One region of the Exiguobacterium sp. ZWU0009 genome, then DNA from elsewhere that is predicted to be linked to it. Evidence: predicted binding sites of a transcription regulator. Region 1 holds the regulator's gene; each other region holds the start of a gene.
What was found. The regulator Rex, encoded in region 1, represses fermentation and respiration genes when NADH is low (regulators of the CRP and FNR family bind a similar motif). The targets are predictions, from matches to a motif close to TTGTGAAATATTTCACAA.
Positions count from the first base shown of each region.

Region 2: adhE (bifunctional acetaldehyde-CoA/alcohol dehydrogenase) is a predicted target of Rex. The motif match lies at 884-901, and genes of this name have one in related genera.
Region 3: L985_RS04775 (L-lactate dehydrogenase) is a predicted target of Rex. The motif match lies at 939-956, and genes of this name have one in related genera.

Region 1 covers NZ_CP018057.1:2,986,331-2,988,609, forward strand. Annotated here, with positions in the region: gene tatC (twin-arginine translocase subunit TatC) at 1-592, opposite strand, end outside; gene L985_RS15390 (twin-arginine translocase TatA/TatE family subunit) at 600-797, opposite strand; gene L985_RS15395 (redox-sensing transcriptional repressor Rex) at 797-1,456, opposite strand; gene L985_RS15400 (ATP-binding cassette domain-containing protein) at 1,624-2,279, shown strand, end outside.
Region 2 covers NZ_CP018057.1:1,298,306-1,300,584, forward strand. Annotated here, with positions in the region: gene L985_RS06645 (beta-class carbonic anhydrase) at 99-650, opposite strand; gene adhE (bifunctional acetaldehyde-CoA/alcohol dehydrogenase) at 987-2,279, shown strand, end outside.
Region 3 covers NZ_CP018057.1:940,162-942,440, forward strand. Annotated here, with positions in the region: gene L985_RS04765 (5-formyltetrahydrofolate cyclo-ligase) at 1-104, shown strand, start outside; gene L985_RS04770 (DUF92 domain-containing protein) at 98-877, shown strand; gene L985_RS04775 (L-lactate dehydrogenase) at 1,043-1,999, shown strand; gene L985_RS04780 (GNAT family N-acetyltransferase) at 2,255-2,279, shown strand, end outside.

The sequences.
Region 1 (2,279 bases):
GCGCAAAGTACGCATATTTCCGATTCTTTCGCATGAAATATGGCGTCACGAGACCCAGACGTGTCAGGAACATCGTCACGACCGGCAATTGGAAAAGAAGACCGAACGGCATCGTCAATCGGATTAAGAAACTGAAGTAGTTCTCCACTCCGATGACTTGTTCGATTCCGAGCTCTTTCCCGAGATCCGTTGAGACTTCAAGCAAGAAGGGAAGCAACCAGAAATACGAGAAGGCTACTCCAGCCAAAAACAGAAAGAAGATGACCGGAATATACGTCAATGTCGCTTTTTGCTCCTTGTCATAAAGTCCTGGTCGGACGAATGCCCAGAGTTGATACATCCAGAACGGTGACGCTAAAATCAGCGCAATAATGAACGCAAGATTCAAATACAACATTAAAGGATCGGCGACGTTGAAGGCATTCAAACCGATACCGAGCTCTTTTAAGTCTGCTTGCAAGAAGCGGACGAGCGGTCGGACGAGCGGAAATGCGACAGCGAACAGGACGACGACGATGATAAGCGACCAGACGATCCGCTTTCGGAGTTCGTCAAGGTGCGACGTCATGCTTTGCTCTTGATCAACCGTCATGATTCAATCACTTCTCTTTCGGTTCGTCCTTTTTATCGTCGTCCATGATGCCGTTCGTGGCATTCTTGAACTCTTTCAATGTCTGACCAGCAGCACGTCCGAATTCTGGTAACTTCTTCGGTCCGAAGATGATCAACGCGACGACCGCGATCAATCCGATGCTTGCAGGTCCGATACCTAGTGTGAGCGGAATAAGGTTTTCCATTATGATTTCACTCCTTCAGCTGATTGCGAATAATGCTTCATGAAATAAACTAACGACTGCAACTCGATCGATAAATCGATGTGATGGACCCGGACGCTCGCCGGCACGTTCAACCGCGCTGGCGTAAAGTTCAGGATGCCTGTCACACCATACTCGACTAACTCATCCGCTACTGACTGCGCGAACTGGGATGGAACCGTCAAGATGGCAACATCGACCTGATTCGCTTCGATTTGTTCTTTCATGTCCGAAACATGATAGATTGGAACGTCATGCGTTGTTGTTCCGACCTTCTCTTCGTCCGCATCAAACGCAACGACTATCCGAGTACTATTATTCTTTAAAAAGTTATAATTTGCAAACGCTGTTCCGAGATGACCGACCCCGATTAAGGCAACATTCGTCACCTCATCTTGATTCAAGGTTTTGCGGAAAAACGTTAAGAGATGTTGAACGTTATATCCATACCCCTTCTTCCCTAATGCCCCAAAGTAGGAAAAATCGCGACGAATCGTTGCTGAATCAACCTTCACCGCCTCGCTTAACTCAGCAGAAGAGACGCGGAGCTTGCCTGAATTGTATAAACTTTGGATGAAGCGATAATATAGCGGCAACCGTTTTGCTGTCGCTTGTGGAATTTTTGTGTCTGGTCCATTCATCCTGCAGTTCCCCCTTCGGCCACATCCATCGTGGCACCCAAATCTTTGCAAAAAGCTTTCTACTCTCCTTGATTGTAAACCACTTCACATAGAGTCACAAATAATATATTCCGCAGGACCTCGCGCTTTTGTTCGTGATAGACTAAAGGGTGGAAGGATGGATGGAAATGATACTCTTACAAGTCAATCAACTCTCGAAATCATTCGGCGTCGAGCCGATTTTAGAAAATATCAAACTGGAAGTACAAGAGCGAGATCGGATTGCGCTCGTCGGACGAAACGGTGCCGGTAAATCGACCTTGCTCAAAATCATCGCTGGTGAACTCAGTCATGACTCGGGTGACATCATGAAAGGCAAGGATGTCAAAATCGGTTATCTCGCACAAGACAGTGGTCTCGAATCGAATGAGACGATCTGGAACGAGATGCTGACCGTCTTCGAACATCTCCAGGAACAAGAACGGACACTGCGCCGGATGGAAATCGAAATGGGCATGGAGCATATCTTGAACGACCCGGTCGCTTACGATCGTCTCTTGAAGACGTACGATCAAGCGCAACACGACTTCTCAGAAGCCGGTGGTTATCAGTTCGAAGCGAATATCCGCTCCGTTTTGCACGGCATGCGCTTTTATCCGGATGATTACTCGCGCCGGATTCAGACATTATCCGGTGGTCAACGAACACGACTCGCCTTAGCGAAGATGCTTCTGCAAGCACCAGAGCTCCTCATTCTTGATGAGCCGACCAACCACCTTGATATCGATACACTCGCTTGGCTCGAAAGTTACCTCGGCGGTTATCGTGGCGCCGTCCTGATCGT
Region 2 (2,279 bases), 1.6 Mb from region 1:
GCCATAATTCTCCGTTACGAGAAAATATGGCACGTTGTCTTTAGTTTAAGACGGAATAGAATATGCGAGTCTATTTGCGTTTCTTCTATAGAGAGTGATCAGCAATCGACGACGTCAAGCTTACCAGTACCTGGATCGATGACGAGTCCGTGGACGTTCGTCCCAGGTGGCAGTAATGGGTGATTCTTCACGAGGCTGACTGAGTGAGCGACGCTTTCTTGAACTGACGTGAAGCCACGCAACCATTGATTCAAATCAACCCCGGATACTTCGAGTGTATGAAGAATCTGTTGGTCGATTCCCCGATCCTTCATCTCGTTGATCATGTGGTTAGGATCAATCGTGCTCATGCCACAGTCGTGGTGACCGATGACGACGACTTCTTCAGCGCCGAGAGCATACAACGCAACGAGAATCGAGCGCATGACGGAGCCGAATGGGTGCGATAGGATTGCACCGGCATTTTTGATGATTTTCGCATCCCCGTTCTTAAGACCAAGTGCGTGTGGGAGGAGCTCCGTCAAGCGGGCATCCATACACGTCAGGATGACGACCTTTTTATCTGGGAACTTATCCGAGACGAACTGCTCATACTGTTTTTCGGCGACGAATCGCTCGTTGAAGGCTAGCATTTCCTGTACAACTGACATTCAAGTGTCCTCCTTTAGTGGTAGCTCTTAATATGTACCCCATATCAGAATACAAGATGATGAAACGGCTATCAAGTCAGGAAAATGCGAGGTGTGATAAATCGCACACATCTATGTACATGAAGCAAAACGTTGGAAAAGAAGAACGCACAACAGTTGTAAACGCTATCAAAAGTGTGATGGAATTCACAGGATGGTCATGCACAAAACAGGAAAAAGGGGTTATGATTGATTTGTGAAGGAAAGCACAAACTATTGAAAAACAGCTTGGCATTCCTGACATAATGGTTGGCAAATCAAACTCAGATTCGTTCCACGACAGGGAGGAAACCACTCATGGCTGTGAAAGAAAAAACAAAATCGACGGCAACACCAGTCGAACAAGCAGTTGGACAAATCGTTGAAAAAGGGCAACGTGCATTACAAGAATTACTGACATTCGATCAAGAAAAAATCGATACGATCGTCCGGGATATGGCACTTGCCGGACTTGAACGGCATGTCGAACTCGCTCGTCTCGCTGCAGAAGAGACGGGACGCGGTGTCTTTGAAGATAAGATGATTAAAAACATTTTTGCGACAGAATACATCTACAATAGTCTACGTCATGAAAAAACAGTTGGGATTTTAGAAGAAGATGTCCAAAACGGCATCACATATATCGCTGAACCCGTCGGTGTCGTCTGTGGTGTCACACCAGTCACGAACCCGACATCAACGACGATGTTCAAAGCATTGATTGCGATCAAGACGCGCAACCCGATCGTCTTCGCGTTCCACCCATCGGCACAACGTTGTTCCGTTGAAGCAGCGAAAACACTCCGCGACGCAGCCATCAAAGCCGGGGCACCAAAAGACTGTATTCAATGGGTGGAAGAACCATCACTTGAAGCAACGAAAGTCTTGATGAACCATGAAAAAATCGCGATGGTCCTTGCGACAGGTGGAGCGGGAATGGTCAAATCAGCGTATTCAACAGGTAAACCGGCACTCGGTGTTGGACCAGGGAACGTTCCGTGTTACATCGAACAGTCAGCAAAAGTCAAACGGGCAGTCAGCGATCTCGTTCTCTCAAAAACGTTTGATAACGGTATGATTTGTGCGTCTGAACAAGCCGTCATCGTCGACCAAGAGATTTATGCGACGGTCCGTGCGGAAATGGAAGCACTCGGTTGTTACTTCTGTACACCGGAAGAAAAACAACGTCTCGAATCACTCGTCATCAAAACCGATACATGTGCCGTCAATGCGGACATCGTCGGGAAACCAGCGACATGGATCGCGGAGAAAGCCGGCATCGACGTTCCGGAAACAACGGTCATGCTCGTCGCGGAACTCGAGTACGTCGGAGCAGCAGAACCATTGTCTCATGAAAAACTCAGTCCGGTCCTCGGTGCGTACCGCGTTGCATCAACTGAAGAAGCGTTCACGATTGCCGAACAGATGCTTGAAATTGGTGGTCTCGGTCATACAGCTGTCATTCATACGACGAACGATGATTTGATGACAGCGTTCGGACTCCGCATGAAAGCCTGCCGGATCCTTGTCAACAGTCCATCTGCTCACGGTGGGATCGGTGATCTGTACAACGAGTTGACACCATCATTGACACTCGGTTGCGGATCATAC
Region 3 (2,279 bases), 1.2 Mb from region 1:
TATCGATTGCTTTTTCTGAACAACTTCTTCCAGATTTCGAAGTGGAAGCCTTTGATATCCCCGTTGACTTGATCGTCACTGAATTAGAGGTCATCCGATGTTGAGCGCGACCATTTTGTTTTGTCTATTGCTTGCTTGGACCGGACGATCTTTTCGTTTATTGACGACAAGTGGTGCTATCATGACCCTGCTTGTCGGTAGTGGTGTCTCATTCGGATTCGGTTGGCAAGGATTAGTAGTACTCTTACTCTTCTTTGGTAGCTCGAGTCTGTTATCGAAGGTCGGACGATCTAGAAAACAATCGGTCGACTCCATCGTTGAGAAAGACGGCGCGCGTGACGGATGGCAAGTCCTTGCGAATGGAGGGGTAGCGTTCGTTGCTGCCTTAGCGTATGCCATGACGATGGATTTTGCGTATCTCTTGTTATTTCTATTCGTCATCGCAGCATCGAATGCTGACACGTGGGCATCTGAAATCGGACCGCTCTCAAGACGTGATCCGTGGTCTCTCAAAACGTTACGACGGGTAGCAGCAGGAACGAGTGGAGCGATGTCGCTGATTGGAACGATCGGTACGATCGCAGGAGCTGCGTTCATCGCTGTAGCAGCGCATTGGATATTTTCTCTTTCTTTAAGACACGTCTTACTCGTAACAAGCATCGGTGTACTCGGGAGCCTACTGGATACACTATTTGGAGCGGTAGGGCAACGCGTTTATCGATGTACGGTTTGTGGGGAATACACGGAAAAGCGAGAGCACCATGGTCAACCGACAGCTTACGTTTCAGGCATTCGATTTTTAGGGAATGATGCTGTCAATGTCTTAACGAGTGGTTTGGCAAGCGGAATCGGGTTTATCATCGTTCGATTTTGGTAACTGGAAAGTATGTGAGCATGTAATTCCTTATGTTAGGATATCAATGACACAAAATGGACAAATGTGATTAATTTCACATGATACAAATAATGTGAAAGATGTTACAATTTACTTGTGAGATAGTTAACAAACTCTTAGGACGAATGGAAGGGTGGACATAACGATATGGAATTACATGCGAAAGTGACACGAGTAGCCCTCATTGGAGCTGGTGCAGTCGGTTCAAGCTTTGCCTATCAGATGTCAACAGCTGGACTTTGTGAAGAACTTGTCATCATTGATGTCAACAAAGCCAAAGCAGAGGGCGAGGCAATGGACTTAAACCACGGAACACCATTTAGCTCTTCACCGATGCGAATATGGGCTGGAGACTACGCGGACTGCCGCGAAGCGGAAGTCGTCGTCATCACGGCAGGCGCTCCACAAAAACCAGGTGAGACAAGACTCGATCTCGTTGCAAAGAATGCGTTGATCATGAAAGAAATGATTCGTCAAATCATGGATTCCGGTTTTGATGGTATCATCGTCGTGGCTTCTAATCCGGTTGATATCATGGCGCATCTTGCCTGGAAATATTCTGGTCTTCCGAAATCCCGCGTATTTGGATCAGGAACGGTGCTTGATACAGCGCGCCTGCGTCAAATGCTCGGAGAATACTTTCACATTGATTCCCGAAATGCCCATGCCTATATTCTTGGCGAACATGGTGATACGGAATTCGCTGCCTGGAGTAACAGCCGCATTTATGGAAAAACGATTGATGAACTACTTGCTGAAGACGATCGTTATTCTCAAGCAGATCTTGATCAAATCTACATCAACGTCCGAGATGCTGCTTATCATATTATCGAGCGCAAAGGGGCAACCTATTATGCGATTGGGCTTGGGCTCGTTCGTATCGTTCGTGCCATCCTCGGAAATGAGAACTGTCTGTTGACGGTCGGTGCGCATGTCGATGGTCAGTATGGAATTTCCGGTATCCATATTGGAGTTCCTGCCATCATCAATCGTCAAGGTGTGCGTGAAATCATTGAAGTCTCATTGACGGATGAAGAGTTGAAGAAATTCCATCATTCTGCTGATGTATTGCGTCAGACGCTTGAACCCGTCTTACAAGGATAATCGTACGAATCATGATGAAGGTGTTACGAAATAAAGTAGCAAAAAACTCAAGTGTCGGACCTGCTTCATATTGTCCACACTTGAGTTTTTTTGATGTGGAGAACAAACACGTTAATAATTACATCTATTCGTCCGGTAGTAAAAAGAGAAAAATCTAGGTTTTATTTTACTAGAAAAGGGTTAAGTAAGAGATAGAAGCGTTTTTACGTCATTTTTTGTACGTCATGATACCCAAAAAGGAGAGAACCGACAGTCATGTATACTTTTCGAAAACTAACTA